DNA from 2 places in the Arthrobacter sp. 01L42 genome. Region 2 is predicted to be linked to the other one. Evidence: riboswitches for the same ligand, from Rfam matches in the RefSeq annotation. Region 2 holds a riboswitch; the other holds the start of a gene.

Region 1 (7,494 bases), on a different contig from region 2:
TGCCGTGTGGGGTGCGTTGCGCAGCGGGGAGTTCTCCACCGTGAAATCGCCGTTGGAGACCTGGTCGATCTCCTGGCGGATGGTGATCATCGCCTCGATGAAGCGATCGATCTCCGCAAGGTCCTCGGACTCGGTGGGCTCCACCATGAGGGTGCCCGCCACGGGGAAGGACAGCGTGGGGGCGTGGAAGCCGAAGTCGATGAGGCGCTTGGCCACGTCCTCAGCGGTGACGCCGGTCCTGGCCGTGAGTTCCCGCAAATCCAGGATGCACTCGTGCGCCACCAGGCCGCTCTCCCCCGTGTAGAGAACCGGGAAGTGCTCATCCAGCCGGGATGCGATGTAGTTCGCCGCGAGCAGCGCGGACTTGGTGGCCTCGGTGAGGCCCTGGCCGCCCATCAACTTCACGTACGCCCAGGAGATCGGCAGCACACCGGCGGATCCGTAACGCGAAGCGGAGATGGCAACTCCCTTTCCCGGTTCGACCTTGTTCGCGTCCCCTGGCATGAACGGCGCCAGGTGGGCTTTGGCCGCGACCGGGCCGACGCCCGGTCCGCCGCCGCCGTGCGGGATGCAGAAGGTCTTGTGCAGGTTCAGGTGCGAGACGTCACCGCCAAACTTGCCCGGCTGGGCCAGCCCGACGAGGGCGTTGAGGTTGGCGCCGTCGACGTAGACCTGCCCACCGGCCGCATGCACGGAGTCGCAGACCTCGCGGACGTCTGTGTCGTACACACCGTGGGTGGACGGGTAGGTGATCATGATGCAGGACAGCGCATCCTTGTGCAGCTCGATCTTGGCCGTCAGGTCCGCGTGGTCGATCGTGCCGTCCGAAGCCGTGGCCACGACCACGACCTTCATGCCGGCCAGCACGGCGGAGGCGGCGTTGGTGCCGTGCGCGGAGGCCGGGATCAGGCAGACGTTGCGCTGGGCCTCCCCGCGGGAGTGGTGGTAGCCGCGGATGGCCAGCAGGCCGGCGAGCTCGCCCTGGGAGCCGGCGTTCGGCTGGATGGAGACCTGGTCATAGCCCGTGATTTCGGCGAGGTCAGCTTCGAGGCCGCTGATGAGTTCCCGCCAGCCCTCGGTCTGGGAGTCCGGCGCGAACGGGTGGATGGAGGCGAACTCCGGCCAGGAGATGGCTTCCATCTCGGCCGTGGCGTTCAGCTTCATGGTGCAGGAGCCCAGCGGGATCATGGTGCGGTCCAGGGCGAGGTCGCGGTCCGAGAGCTTGCGGATGTAGCGCAGCAGCTGGGTTTCGGAGCGGTGCGTGTTGAACACCGGGTGCTGCAGGAAGTCGGAGGTGCGCAGCACCGTCTCGGGCAGTTCGAAGCCCTTGGCCTCCACCACCGGGCCGGCGCCAAAGGCGACGACGACCGCGGAGAGGACCTCCGGCGTCGTGGTTTCATCGACGGACACGCCAACTGTGTCCGCGTCGATGAGCCGCAGGTTGATGCCCCGGGCCTCGGCGGCGGCGATGACCTTGGCGGCCTTGCCGGGCACGCGGACCGTGAGGGTGTCGAAGAAGGAGTCGCTCACCAGTTCCCGGCCGACGATCTTCAGCGTGGCGGCAAGGGCGCGGGTGTTGTTGTGGACGGTCTGGGCGATCGCCTTCAGCCCGTCGGGGCCGTGGTAAACGGCGTAAAACGAGGACACGATGGCCAGCAGCGCCTGGGCGGTGCAGATGTTGGACGTGGCCTTCTCACGGCGGATGTGCTGCTCGCGGGTCTGCAGGGCCAGGCGGTAGGCCGGGACACCGGCGTTGTCCTTGGAGACGCCGACGATGCGGCCGGGGAGCGTGCGTTCCATGCCCTCGCGCACCGCCATGTACGCGGCGTGCGGGCCGCCGAAGAACAGCGGCACGCCCAGGCGCTGGGTGGATCCGACGGCGATGTCCGCGCCCTGCTCGCCCGGAGGGGTGATCAGGGTCAGGGCAAGCAGATCCGCCGCCACGGTGACCAGTGCGCCGCGTTCTTTGGCCTCCGCGATCACGCCGGACTGGTCCCACACCCGGCCGGAGACGCCCGGCTGCTGGAGGACGAGACCGTTGATGTCGCCGTCGGGCAGACCGGCGGAGAGGTCAGCGACCTGCACCTCGAAGCCCAGCGCCTCCGCTCGGCCCCTGACGATGGCAATGGTCTGCGGGAGGCAGTCGGCGTCGAGGACGGTCTTGGCCCCGGCAGCGGACTTGTTTTTGTTGGCGCGGCGCATGAGAAGCACGGCCTCGGCAACCGCGGTGGCCTCGTCCAGGAGGGACGCATTGGCGACCGGGAGCGCGGTGAGGTCCTGGACCATGGTCTGGAAGTTCAGCAGCGCCTCGAGCCGGCCCTGGGAGATCTCCGGCTGGTACGGGGTGTAGGCGGTGTACCAGGCGGGGGCTTCGAGGATGTTGCGGCGGATCACCGGCGGGGTGACGGTGTCGTAGTAGCCCTGGCCGATCATCTGCACGGCCGTCTTGTTCTTGTAGGCGAGCTTGCGCAGTTCGGCCAGCACCTGGACTTCGCTGAGGGCGCTGTCCAGGGTGAGGGGCTTTTCCTGGCGGATGGAATCGGGGACCGCGTTGTCAACGAGGCCATCAACGCTGTCGTAGCCGACGGCCTTGAGCATGGTGTCGATGTCGGCCTGGCGGCGGGCGCCGATGTGGCGGTCTGCGAAGGTGGACGGGGACGATTGAACCGTCATGAGAGGAACTCCATAATTCAGGTGGCATCAAGACGCCACGATGATTCGGGTTCCTCCCCGCTCTGTATTGGACCTGAGAGTTTCCGTTTTGCCCTGCTGATAGCAGCGCGCCACTTGCACCGTCGGTGAGCCCGGTTGCCCGGACTGCTTTCCAGAGTTGCCTTGCCGCGGCGGTACGTGGGCCTGAGAGATTCCTGGGGAGGATTTGCTCCTACGGCGCCTGCTGAACGTACCGGCAGGACTCTCCCGCCGCAGATCATAAGCTGTGCCACTGGTCGGTGACACAGCTCACAATTTATCCGGTTCCCGGGCAGGATGCAAAATTTATTTCAATTGAGTCGCTGTCCCGCGGACGACGGCGGGAGCTCTTCGCCGTCGTCCGCTTGCGTGGGTGAGGCGCATGAGGGCCGTGTCGTTGATCCGGAACACGCGGTCCCAGAGGTCGTCGTCCACCTCGTGGATCGGACCCAGGGGGTTAGTCCATTCGGTGCATTATTCTAAACGGGATACTTTACATTTTCATGCGCGTCCCTCCCAGAGCGCTCATACGCAAGGAGCCTCCGTGAGCCTTCCGGATCAAGCGATGGAACAGGCAGCTCCCAGCAGACCACCAAGCAGGACTCCCGCCGGGGATGCCGCTTGGGGGTGGCTGATCGGGATCCTCGCAGGATTGCTCGGCTTGGGCCCATGGCTGGTATCCGGCGCACAGCTCCCGTTGCAGAACTTGTGGGGCGCAGAGGTCGTTCCAGACCAGATGCCTGTGTCGTTACTGCCGCTAAGCCAGTACGAACTCACCACGATCGTAGCCCTCCTCACCGTAGGAGGTGCAGCGGCCGGACTCGCGGTGCGCATCTGGTCCCCCGCCCGACGGCGACTGGTGACGTGGTGCGCGGCAGCCGGCGTTCTTGTGGTCCAGTTCACGGCTGCCGTCCAGTCCTTCACAGTGCTCGACGGCGGCTTGGCGGGCGGAACAATGGCGAGCCTGTACTTCGCCGGGCTGCTCGCGGGCGTGACCGCATCCCTCGCTGCTGCCCTCGTGGCGCACCTGCTGCTCTGTTCAAGGACCCGGAGCCTGGCGGCATTGGGCGCCGGACTCGTGGCGGTGCCGTTCGCTTCGTGGACGGTGGAGTGGGTTGTCGGCTTCGTTGGGCACATCAACGTCCCCGTCGCAGTGCCGTCAATCGCTCTCTGGATTCCCGCCGTCCTCGTTGGTGGCGCCCTGGCATGGTGCGGCCTTCGTCCTGCGCGGCGGACCGCGGTGTGGGCCGTGAACCTTGCCCTGTTGTGGTTTGTTCCCGCCCTGTTCATCTCGGTCAACTACGTCCTGGGGACTCGTATCCTGGCTGGCGACCTGCAGGAGATGCTGTTGATGAGTCGGCAAATCCTGGCGGTAACGCTTGGACCCGCGGGCGGAGCACCTCCCAAAATCTTGCTGGCTCTGGTCATCGCGTTGGCAGGGCTGGGTGCCAAATCCATTGCCGCCCGCCGGTGGCCGGACGTGCCCACCTTCCCGTCCACGTAAAATCCGGGCTCACCCGCGATGTGTGGACGTGATTGCACCAGCGGATCCGATGGTGCAATCACGGATTTGATCCCGATCCAGCGGACGACGGCGGGACTTCCCGCCGTCGTCCGCTTGCGTGGGGTGCCGCTCCCCTACAGCGCGGACCAGCCGCCGTCGGAGGCGAGGATGGCGCCGTTGATGTTGGTGCCGTCGTCGCTGAGCAGGAAGGTGATGGACGCGGCGAGCTGCGCGGCGGTGGCGGGGGTGGGGACGGTGGCCTGCATCAGCGGGCCGAGGCGTTCGGCCGCGAGCTGGGATCCCCAGGTGGCCACGATGTTGGTGATGGTGGGGCCGGGGGCCACGGCGTTGAAGCGCAGGCCCTTCGGCCCGTACATCGCGGCCGAGTTCTTGGTCAGGCCCACGACGGCGTGCTTGGACGCGGTGTAGGCGGCGCCGGCGGCGGACCCGCGCAGGCCGGCCTCGGAGGCGACGTTGACCACGGAGCCGGTCCCGGCGTCCAGCATCAGCGGCACCACCGCGCGGGTCAGGCGCATGAGGGCGGTGACGTTGATCCGGAAGACGCGGTCCCAGGTGTCGTCGTCCACTTCGTAGATCGGGGCGAAGTTGTCCATGATGCCGGCCACGTTCGCCAAGGCGTCGATGCGTCCGCCGGCGGCCGCAAGCCCGTAGACGAGGCCTCCGGCCGGGTGCTGGAGTCAGCCCGCGCTGCCGGCGGGGCCGACAGCGACGTCCTGGCGGGCCTGCGCGAGGCTGCGGTCGCCGAGGTTTCTGTTCTGCCGGACCTGGCGGTCACGCGGGGCCGGCTCCGGCTGATCCCCGAACACCCCGAGCTGGCGAGCCGGAGCTACGAGTCCCTTGTGCCGCAGCGGGAGAGGACGCGGACGTACCTGGTTTCGGCCGGGGTGCGCGAGGATATCGCGGGGTATCTGTGCGCAGCGCTGATCGGCGCGACGTTCGAGGCCTGGATGCAGTGGGCCGCGGGGACGGACCCGGATCCGGTGCCGTATTTGGTGGCCGCGGTTGGTGTGCTGCGGGAGGCGTAGACGGCGAATCGGTGCAGCCGGTTCGACCAGGGCAAGCATCCAAGAAGTCTTTGCAACCGCCGATGATGGACCCGGCGTAATTTCGCAGCAGGACATTCATGTTGCTGAGCAGGAAATCTGGCGCCCACTATAGGAAGGCGCTCTAACTCTCAGCGGACCTGGGTTAGTCAATGCGTGCGTTGCCGGAGAACATACCAATTGCTTTCAGGTCATCGGCAAGCCAATTCAGGGCGATTTCACTCGACGCTCTATCGTGGTTGGTTTCTAGCAAAGAGCCAACGCTGGAGAAACGCACGAATGGCGACGATGCTCGGGCGGTCTGCATCCACTCGTTGAGCGCCTCGTTGCTGATTCCAATCTCTGGCTCGAAGCCCCACTCCTCTTGTTCGATCTCGAACCTCAGGGCACAGCGTCCTGTCCTCGACATCATCCAGTCATGCGGGGAATCCGTAGTGGCCTGTTTCATGAGTTTCGTGGGAAGCACCCGGAAGCTAACGGCGGGCGCCCCGTCCCAGCCGGTCCTGTGGCCAATTCTGAGCACCCCGACCACACTTATTGGTCGCTGGGAAAGTAGTGACAAGGCCCAATCGAACTTCCGAAATGTGTGAGAACACAATTCTTCGTAGGCTAGGCATGCTCTGCCATACAGCTCCACGGCGTATTCTAGAAGGCGCTCTTGGCTATAGACACCCCACACCCATCCGCTGTCTGGCGCCTGCACATCCGGTGTTGGGAGGGGCCTATGCAGAACGCCGCCCGGCTGTTGTCCTAGGTAGTCGCGCAACCACCTAGCCTCCAGGGCTGGGGCTCGGGGTGCCTGTATGACGATATCCGGGTCGTCCTTCAATAGCCCGTCGAGGAGCTGGATCAGTCCGCCGCACTCTATCGGTTTGTGGAAAACCGTGCGCTGATCAGCCCAAGCGCGGCAGAACTTGTAGGCGGCTTCGTCCGCCCACACCCCGGATGTACCGCCGAGGAGCGCGGACGTGCGCATTGTGGTCTCTAATTTCTCGTTGATGTCGGATCGCACGAAGTTCCAAGGCCAAGCTGCGTCGTGTCCGAATCTCTTCCAGGTCATGCCCGACCAACTGTCATCGTCCGCCCCGAAGAGTTGCACCGAAGTGGGCAAGGTAGTGGTTGAATCCGATTCTTGTGGTTCCCTGGACCATGAATAGGCGATGCCGTCCGCCTCGAGTCGAACGCCCAGCCTGAGGCCACCATGCTCTGGCGGGTTAACTGGGAGCACCTTTGAAGCCAGCGGTCCCAACGCATCCGCCCAGGAGCGGCCGGATTTGAGAAGGCGAGACTGTACTTCGATCAATGGCGGCGGCGCGGCGGCGGGACGGCTAATAGAGGAGACGCTTGCTTGATCCAGGAGCCACGAAGCAGCGCCTGGATTGCACATCATGGCACGGCTTAGAAATCTGTCCACGTTCGAATTCGATCCGGCGGCAATAACGATCGCGATGGCCCACCGCCATCGGCCAAAGGCCACCTGGTCGCGGAAAGCATCTTCTGCCCTAGCAGGATCGCTGATAAGGGCCTGAGCTGCGAACCATTGTTGGATAATGGCAAGACTGAACTGGCACCCTCCTTCAGAGTCCGCCGAAACAAGGCGTGATGCCTCCGCGACTGCACGTGTCGAGTAATCGAGAACGCGGCTTTCAGACGGATCGTTTGTCAGCCGGACGGCCAACTCAGTCAGATTGGCCACTATATGCTGCGATTCAATTCGCGTCCGCTCCTGCCCCCTCCGAAGGGCCTTCTCAACTATCTGGCTCAACAGGCCGGCAGCGCTAAGAGGCGCATCGCCGCCCGCTAGCGCCCTTCCCGCGGCGATGGCAAATAGCGGTCGGCGTACACTCTCCCTGAGGGGCCCCGGAAGCCGGTAGTAGCTATTGCGTGATTCCCCAGATGCGGCGTCAACGAGGCTGGCTGCATCCTCGTTCGTCAGAGGTGGGACAGGAACTTCCTCGCCATCGCGCATACCGACCACACCCGGACGTGTAGTTAGCAGGACTGATGAACGTGGGCTGCTAGCAAGAAATACGCGAGAATCGTTCAAAATGTTCTCGGCGGCCGAACTATCTGTCTCATCCAATCCATCGATAACAACCGCTAATCCTCGGGCGCCGGCCACTGTCTGACTACCCGCTTCTCTGTCGAAGACCGCAGTGAGATTGCCGTTGATGTCGCGAACGTGGAGCCACACCGGGATCGGAGCGTCCGGGTTATGGAGGCAGTCCTCGAATC
Region 2 (7,494 bases):
TTGGCCACGTCCTCGGCGGTCACGCCGGTCTTGGCCGTGAGTTCGCGCAGGTCCAGGATGCACTCGTGGGCCACCAGGCCGCCTTCGCCGGTGTAGAGCACCGGGAAGGAGTCGTTGAGGCGGGCCGCGATGTAGTTCGCCGCGAGCAGCGCGGACTTGGTCGCCTCGGTGAGGCCGCGGCCGCCCATCAGCTTCACGTAGGCCCAGGAGATCGGCAGCACGCCGGCCGAGCCGTAGCGGGAGGCGGAGATCGGGGTGCCGTCGGCGCCGTTGGCGGGATCAGCAGCGTTGCCCGGCATGAACGGGGCCAGGTGCGCCTTGGCCGCGACCGGGCCGACGCCCGGTCCGCCGCCGCCGTGCGGGATGCAGAAGGTCTTGTGCAGGTTCAGGTGCGAGACGTCGCCGCCGAACATGCCGGGCTGGGCCAGCCCGACCAGGGCGTTGAGGTTGGCGCCGTCGATGTAGACCTGGCCGCCGGCGGCGTGGACCGCGTCGCATACCTCGCGGACATCGGCGTCGTACACCCCGTGCGTGGACGGGTAGGTGATCATGATGCAGGACAGCGCGTCCTTGTGCAGCTCGATCTTGGCGGTCAGGTCCGCGTGGTCGATCGTGCCGTCCGAAGCCGTGGCCACGACCACGACCTTCATGCCGGCCAGCACGGCGGAGGCGGCGTTGGTGCCGTGCGCGGAGGCCGGGATCAGGCAGACGTTGCGCTGGGCCTCCCCGCGGGAGAGGTGGTAGCCGCGGATCGCCAGCAGCCCGGCGAGCTCGCCCTGGGAACCGGCGTTGGGCTGGATGGAGACCTGGTCGTAGCCGGTGATCTCGGTCAGCTGGCCTTCGAGGTCCTCGATCAGTTCACGCCAGCCGGCGGTCTGGGATTCCGGGGCGAACGGGTGGATGGAGGCGAACTCCGGCCAGGAGATGGCTTCCATCTCGGCGGTGGCGTTCAGCTTCATGGTGCACGAGCCCAGCGGGATCATGGTCCGGTCCAGGGCAAGGTCGCGGTCCGAGAGGCGACGGATGTAGCGCAGCAACTGGGTCTCGGAACGGTGCGTGTTGAACACCGGGTGCTGCAGGTAGTCGGAGGTGCGCTCGACGGCGGGGTCCAGGCCGAACGCAGTGTCCGTGCCTGCAGCCGCGGCAGTCACGGACGCGCCGAACGCGGCTATGACGTCGGCGACGACGGCAACCGTCGTGGCCTCGTCGGCGGAGATGCCGACGGTGTCGGCGTCGATGGCGCGCAGGTTGACGCCCTTGGCGTCGGCTGCCGCGATGATCTCAGCTGCCCGGCCCGGCACGGAGACGGTGATGGTGTCGAAGAAGGAGGTGTGCAGCACATCCAGGCCGGCGGCCTTCAGGGAGGCGGCGATGGTCTTCGCGTGGACGTGGACCGACTGGGCGATTGCCTTCAGCCCGTCCGGGCCGTGGTAGACGGCGTAGAAGGAAGCCACGATGGCCAGCAGGGCCTGGGCGGTGCAGATGTTGGAGGTGGCTTTCTCGCGGCGGATATGCTGCTCGCGGGTCTGCAGGGCCAGGCGGTAGGCGGGAACGCCGGCGTTGTCCTTGGAGACACCCACGAGGCGGCCGGGCATGGAGCGCTCGAGCCCCTTCTGGACGGCCATGTAGGCAGCGTGCGGTCCGCCGAAGAACAGCGGCACGCCGAAGCGCTGGGCGGATCCGACGGCGATGTCAGCGCCCTGCTCGCCCGGGGACGTGATCAGGGTCAGGGAGAGGAGATCTGCCGCGACGGTGACGAGGGCGCCGCGTTCCTTGGCGTCGGCGATCACGGCGGTGTGGTCGAACACGCGGCCGGAGACGCCCGGCTGCTGCAGGACGACGCCGTTGATGACGCCGTCGGGCAGGCCCTTGGAGAGGTCGGCGACCTCGACCTCGAAGCCCAGCGCCTCCGCTCGGCCCTTGACGATCGCGATGGTCTGGGGCAGGCAGTCGGCGTCGAGGACGGTCTTGCCGTCGTGCGCCGTCTTGTTCTTATTCGCGCGGCGCATCATCAGCACGGCCTCGGCCACGGCGGTGGCTTCATCCAGCAGGGAGGCGTTGGCGATCGGCAGGCCGACGAGGTCCTGGACCATGGTCTGGAAGTTCAGCAGCGCCTCGAGCCGGCCCTGCGAGATCTCCGGCTGGTAGGGCGTGTACGCGGTGTACCAGGCCGGGGCTTCGAGGATGTTGCGGCGGATCACCGGCGGGGTGAGCGTGTCGTAGTAGCCCTGCCCGATCATCTGCACGGCGGTTTTGTTCTTCGACGCCAGCTTGCGCAGCTCGGCGAGGACTTCGACCTCGCTCAGGGCCGCGGCGAGCGCGAGGTCGGCGTCCTGGCGGATGTCCTTCGGAACGGCGGTGTCCACCAGGGCGTCGACGGTGTCGTAGCCGACAGCCTTCAGCATGGCGTCGACGTCGGCCTGGCGGCGCGCGCCGATATGCCGGTCAACGAAGGACGTGGAGGCTGGGGTAACAGTCACAAGGAACTCCATAACTCAGGCGGCGCAGGGTACGCCACATTGATTCGGGTTCCTCCCCGCTCTGTATTGGACCTGAGAGTTTCCGCGCAGCCCGCGTTTCAGGGCTCCGCTTGCACCGTCGGTGAGCACAGCATGTCCGGGACACGCCTGCTACTTTCCAGAGATGCCTTGCCGCGGCGGTACATGGGCCTGAGAGATTCCTGGGGAGGGTTTGCTCCTACGGCGCCTGCTTGTACCTACTTGCAGGACTCTCCCGCCGCAGATCAAAGGCGTATTTAATTGGGTGTTCAATCGGGGGTGACAACAGTCACAGCTCTCATTGTCCTATGCCGAGCGCGCGTCCGCAAACTCCCTCCCGGCGGCGGACCCAGGTTACGGGCCACGAGCCACCCGGCGGCCAATCCGGCGGCGCGATTTCGCCGGAAACGCCCGGAGTCGCCGCAACTTTCCGGCGTACTCGAACGCTTCCGGCGAATTCGGCGGGGAGTAAGGGGGGGTCGGCGGGGAGTAGGGGTGGGTGTGGGTGTGGGCTTCAGCCGCGCAGGCGCTCGACGGCGGCCAGGAGGCTCTGGACGTCCGCCTCGACTTCCGGCGGCGGCCCGCCGGGACCCCGCGCCAGCATGGCGTTGAAGTACAGCCCGTCCCCCATGCACAGGACGGCCTTCGCCATGGCGGGCCCGACGTCGGCCGCCAGCAGTTCCAGCCAGCTCGCCTGGCCGGCGGCGAAGCGGCGGAGGGTTTCCCCGTGCGCCACCTCGGCGAGCCGCGTAGCCGCCACGAAGACCCGGTCCATGGGCGTGTCCGCCCACACCGAGGACTTGATGAAGTACGCCGCCGCCCCTTCCGGGGCTGCCGCCATGGCCGCAACATCCGCAGCCAGAAGCCGGTCCAGCCGTTCCAGCAGGACCGCGATCATGGCCTCTTTGGTCGGGAAATGGTAGAGCAGGCCGCCCTTGGAGACGCCGGCCCGGCGCGCGACGGCGTCCAGCGTCGCGGCGCGTTCACCGACTTCGATGAGCAGGGATTCGAAGGCATCGAGGACGGCCTCGCGGGCGACGGGTTTCCTGGGCATGCCTCCCATCATGCCTGTCCGCGCGCGCATTTCTTAACTGTACCGTCCAGACGGTACAGTTATTCTCATGAGCATTTCATCGATCACCGTAGCCACCAGCACTCCTGCGGCCACCGGGCCCCGGGCACCGTGGCGTGACTGGGTGGCGCTGGCCCTGCTGATGTTCCCCGTCCTGCTCGTGGCCGTGGACAACACCGCGCTCACGTTCGCCCTGCCGGCCATCGCCAGCAGCCTGACCGCCTCCGGCGTCGAACTGCTCTGGATCGTCGACGCCTACCCCCTGGTCCTGGCCGGACTCCTGGTCGCGATGGGTTCCCTGGGCGACAGGATCGGCCGGCGCCGGCTGCTGTTCGTGGGCAGCGCAGGCTTTGCCGCGGTGTCCGCCGTGACGGCGTTCGCGCCGAGTGCGGAATGGCTGATCGCCGGCCGCGCCGGGCTTGGCCTGTTCGGCGCCATGCTGATGCCATCCACGCTGTCGCTGATCCGGAACATCTTTCCGCAGCCCAACCGGCGCAGGCTGGCGGTGGCAATCTGGGCCGCCGGCTTCTCCGGCGGCGCCGCCCTCGGCCCGATTGTCGGCGGCTGGCTGGTGGAACACTTCTGGTGGGGCGCCGTCCTGCTGGTCGCGGTGCCGATCATCCTGCCGCTGCTGCTGCTCGGGCCGGCCCTGATCCCGGAATCCCGCGATCCGAAGCCGGGCCGGGTGGACGTGCCCAGCATTGCCCTGTCCCTGCTGGTCATGGTGCCGGTGGTCTACGGGATCAAAGCCCTTGCCACCCACGGGCCGGCTCCCGAGGCCTTCGCGAGCATCGGAACCGGCCTGCTCATGGGCTATGTGTTCATCCGGCGGCAACGCGCGCTTGCCCGTATCCACAGGACAGACCACAGCACCGCGCCGATGCTCGACGTCAGCCTGTTTGGCAACCGGATCTTCAGTACGGCCATTGTGGCCAACGTCCTGGCACTGTTCTCCTTCAACGGCTTCATTCTCTTCCTGGCCCAGCACCTGCAGCTGCTGGAGGGCCAGTCCCCCTCGGCCTCCGGCGTCGCCATGGTCCCGGCCCTCATCGCCACGGTTGTAGCGGGGCTGCTCGTGGTCCCGCTGGTGCGCAAGGTGCGGCCCGGCTTTGTGGTGGCCGGCGGCCTGCTGCTGAGCGCGGCGGGCTATTTCGTGGTGGCATTCGGCGACCACAGCCAGGGCCCGTCGCTGCTCCTTGCCGCCCTGCTGGTGCTCTGCCTGGGGGTGGGGGCCGCGGAGACGATCTCCAATGACCTGATCCTGGGCGCGGCGCCCGCCGATAAGGCAGGGGCAGCCGCCGCTATCTCCGAGACCGGCTACGAAGTGGGGTCCCTGCTGGGTACGGCGATTCTCGGCTCAATCCTGACGGCCTCCTACCAGGGCAATCTCCGGCTTCCCGCGGGCGTGTCCGAACTCGCCCCGGCGGCGGCCACCAGCCAGGCCGGTGAAACCCTGGCCGGCGCTGTGGATCTGGCCCGGATGCTTCCGGCGCCCCTGGCCGAGGCGGTGACGGCGGCCGCGCGCACCGCCTTCGACTCGGGCGTGCACGTCACTGCGTCCATTGCACTGGTCCTGATGTCCGGGGCCTGCGTCCTGGCCGCCGTCGTCCTGCGGTCGGTGCCGAAGGCCCAATAGGGCTCAGCGGCCGCCGTCAGCGTCACGCCGCCGTCAGCGTCACGCCGTCGTCAGCAGCAGTCGTCAGCACCCAGGGGGGTCCAGCCCTTAAACAGCAGCGTCCGGCGCCGGGAGGATACCCGGCGCCGGACGCTGCTGTTTTTTTGGGGGGGCTGGTGGGAGCCAGTTCCTACTTGCTGTCCGGGGTGGTCACGCTGGCAGTGGCCCGCATGGTCTCGGCATTCACCATCCAGGCGTACTGCTCAAACTTGGCGATGAACTCGTGCAGCAGATCCGCGGTGGTGGGATCTTCCTCGTCCACTTCGTCATGGACCTTGCGCATGGTGCCGACGGCCGCCTCAAGCGCGGCGACAATCCGCTCGATGGCGTCCTTCGTGTTGATCAGGCCCTTCGGGAACTCGGCCAGTGCGGTGGACTTGGAAACCGTGGAGCTTCGGCCGTCCGGGAGGGCGTGGAGGGCACGCATGCGCTCGGCAAGGTCATCCGCGAATCCCCGGGCGGCGTCGATGATTTCATCCAGCTGGAGGTGAAGGTCCCTGAAGTTGGTCCCGACGATGTTCCAGTGTGCCTGCTTGCCCTGAACGTGGAGTTCGATCAGGTCCACCAGTACTGCCTGCAGGTTGGTCGTCAATGTTGGTGATGCTTTCATGAATCCTCCTCGATAGAACCGGTGCCGTGCGGGCCGCGCATGCCATTGCTGGCACCCCGGCCGATGCTTCCGACGCTACCGCAGCGCGGCGCCGGGCCGCGACGCTTCTGGGAGGAATTTCTCGGTCAGCTTACTAAGTCGGCTTACTAACCGTTTTGGGGGCGGTTTAGACGGCCTCGTTGAGGATGGGCCCACGCGGGAACACGGCCCGTGTGATGCCGCCGGAGGTGGATTCGGACAGCTGGGTGAGGTAGTCGTTGCGCCGCCTCGGGGTAATCCTGGACTGGGGCTGGAACGGCTGCTCGGGGTCGTCGGCGTAGTGGGCGCTCAGGCCGTCGCGCATGAGCCGGATGGCTTCCGAACGCTGCTGGGACACCGCTGCGTGCGTGGACCCGAGTTCCGCGGCCAGGTCTTTGACCGTGCGGTCTCCGAAATAGATCTCCTCCACCACGTAGCGCATCCGTTCCGGAAGGGATTTCACGGCGGCCCGAAGGTACTGGAGCCGTTCGTCCGCGAGCACGGAGTGTTCCGGGGTGAGGGTTTCGGCGGCCAGGGTGTCCACCACGGCCTCGTCGAGGGGCGTCAATGTGCGCGAGGCATCCGCGAGCGCGGCCTCCACAACGCTCTGCTGGACGCCCAGGGCAGAGGCGATCTCGTCCACTGTGGGGGTGCGGCCCAGGGCGGACGCCAGGGTTTCCTGCACGGACATGGTTTCCTTGATCCGGCGGCGGGCGGATCGGGTGGCCCAGTCGCTGGCCCGCATCTCGTCTGCGAAGGCGCCAAGGATACGCCGGCGCGCGAAAGCGCCGAACGGCACCCCGAGGCCTGGATCGAACGAATCGGCCGAGGTAATCAAGGCAATAGCGCCGGCTGACGCCAAGTCATCGCGAGAAAGGTGTGACGCCTTCGAGCACAAATCTGAGACGAGATACCCCACCAGCGGAAGGTGCTGCGTGACCATCTCGTTGCGTTCCACGCGATTCAATACTGTGTCCCCCCATGAGACCGGATCCGAAGGGTCCTCGACCCTTAAAACGCCGAGAGCCGCACCCAAAACCGACCGGTGCTCCCCCCATTGGAGTCAGCGTTCGCAAGTAGGGCGCAGCACCCATGGAGGAAACCTATCACCTGTTCCAAGATCTGCGTGTACCCTCAGGGAAAAGCTGTGTGAAAAATGCGGTGACCGCCCCGAAGCTGTGATTCACGGGGCGGAAAGAGAATGGGGCACATGAGCGCAAGTGATCTCTCCGCGGCACTGTGGCAGGAGCGGCGGCAGCTGGAGCTACTCCTCTTCAGGCTGGAAACGCAGCGCCTGCACGTCGTGGCCGGGAATCTGGAATGGCTGAGCTTCATGGCCTCCGAGATTGAAACCGTGCTGGACCGCCTGCGCTTCGAAGCCCTGGCCCGGAGCGTCGAGTCTGCTGCCGTGGCGGCCCAATGGGGCCTGCCGGCACAGACCACGCTCGTCGAACTGATTGCGGCCGCTCCCGCCGGGCCCTGGCCCGAGATCCTGCGCGAGCATCTGGACGCCCTGCACGCACTCCTGGCCCGGCTGGGCGAGGCTTCCCGCGTGAATGAGGACGCGCTGCGGAGCCTCCCGATGCCGGGACGCGCCGGCCCGGCGGGCACGGCCGGGCTT

Evidence for each region. A riboswitch is a leader RNA that binds a small molecule or an ion and turns the genes downstream of it on or off. The one in region 2 is predicted to bind glycine.
Region 1: it holds a riboswitch for glycine, as region 2 does, so the genes downstream of both, gcvP (aminomethyl-transferring glycine dehydrogenase) here and gcvP (aminomethyl-transferring glycine dehydrogenase) in region 2, are expected to answer to the same signal.

The regions. Positions count from the first base shown of each region.
Region 1 is NZ_JBFTSL010000006.1:111,731-119,224, forward strand. It holds gene gcvP (aminomethyl-transferring glycine dehydrogenase) at 1-2,673, opposite strand, end outside; glycine riboswitch at 2,726-2,833, opposite strand; glycine riboswitch at 2,835-2,932, opposite strand; gene AC1DN2_RS06945 (hypothetical protein) at 3,428-4,195, shown strand; partial or broken gene AC1DN2_RS06950 (SDR family oxidoreductase) at 4,330-4,860, opposite strand; gene AC1DN2_RS06955 (hypothetical protein) at 4,885-5,241, shown strand; gene AC1DN2_RS06960 (hypothetical protein) at 5,405-6,955, opposite strand.
Region 2 is NZ_JBFTSL010000026.1:5,254-12,747, forward strand. It holds gene gcvP (aminomethyl-transferring glycine dehydrogenase) at 1-2,492, opposite strand, end outside; glycine riboswitch at 2,532-2,646, opposite strand; glycine riboswitch at 2,648-2,746, opposite strand; gene AC1DN2_RS19050 (TetR/AcrR family transcriptional regulator) at 3,013-3,552, opposite strand; gene AC1DN2_RS19055 (MFS transporter) at 3,620-5,206, shown strand; gene AC1DN2_RS19060 (Dps family protein) at 5,376-5,855, opposite strand; gene AC1DN2_RS19065 (sigma-70 family RNA polymerase sigma factor) at 6,022-6,840, opposite strand; gene flgN (flagellar export chaperone FlgN) at 7,084-7,494, shown strand, end outside.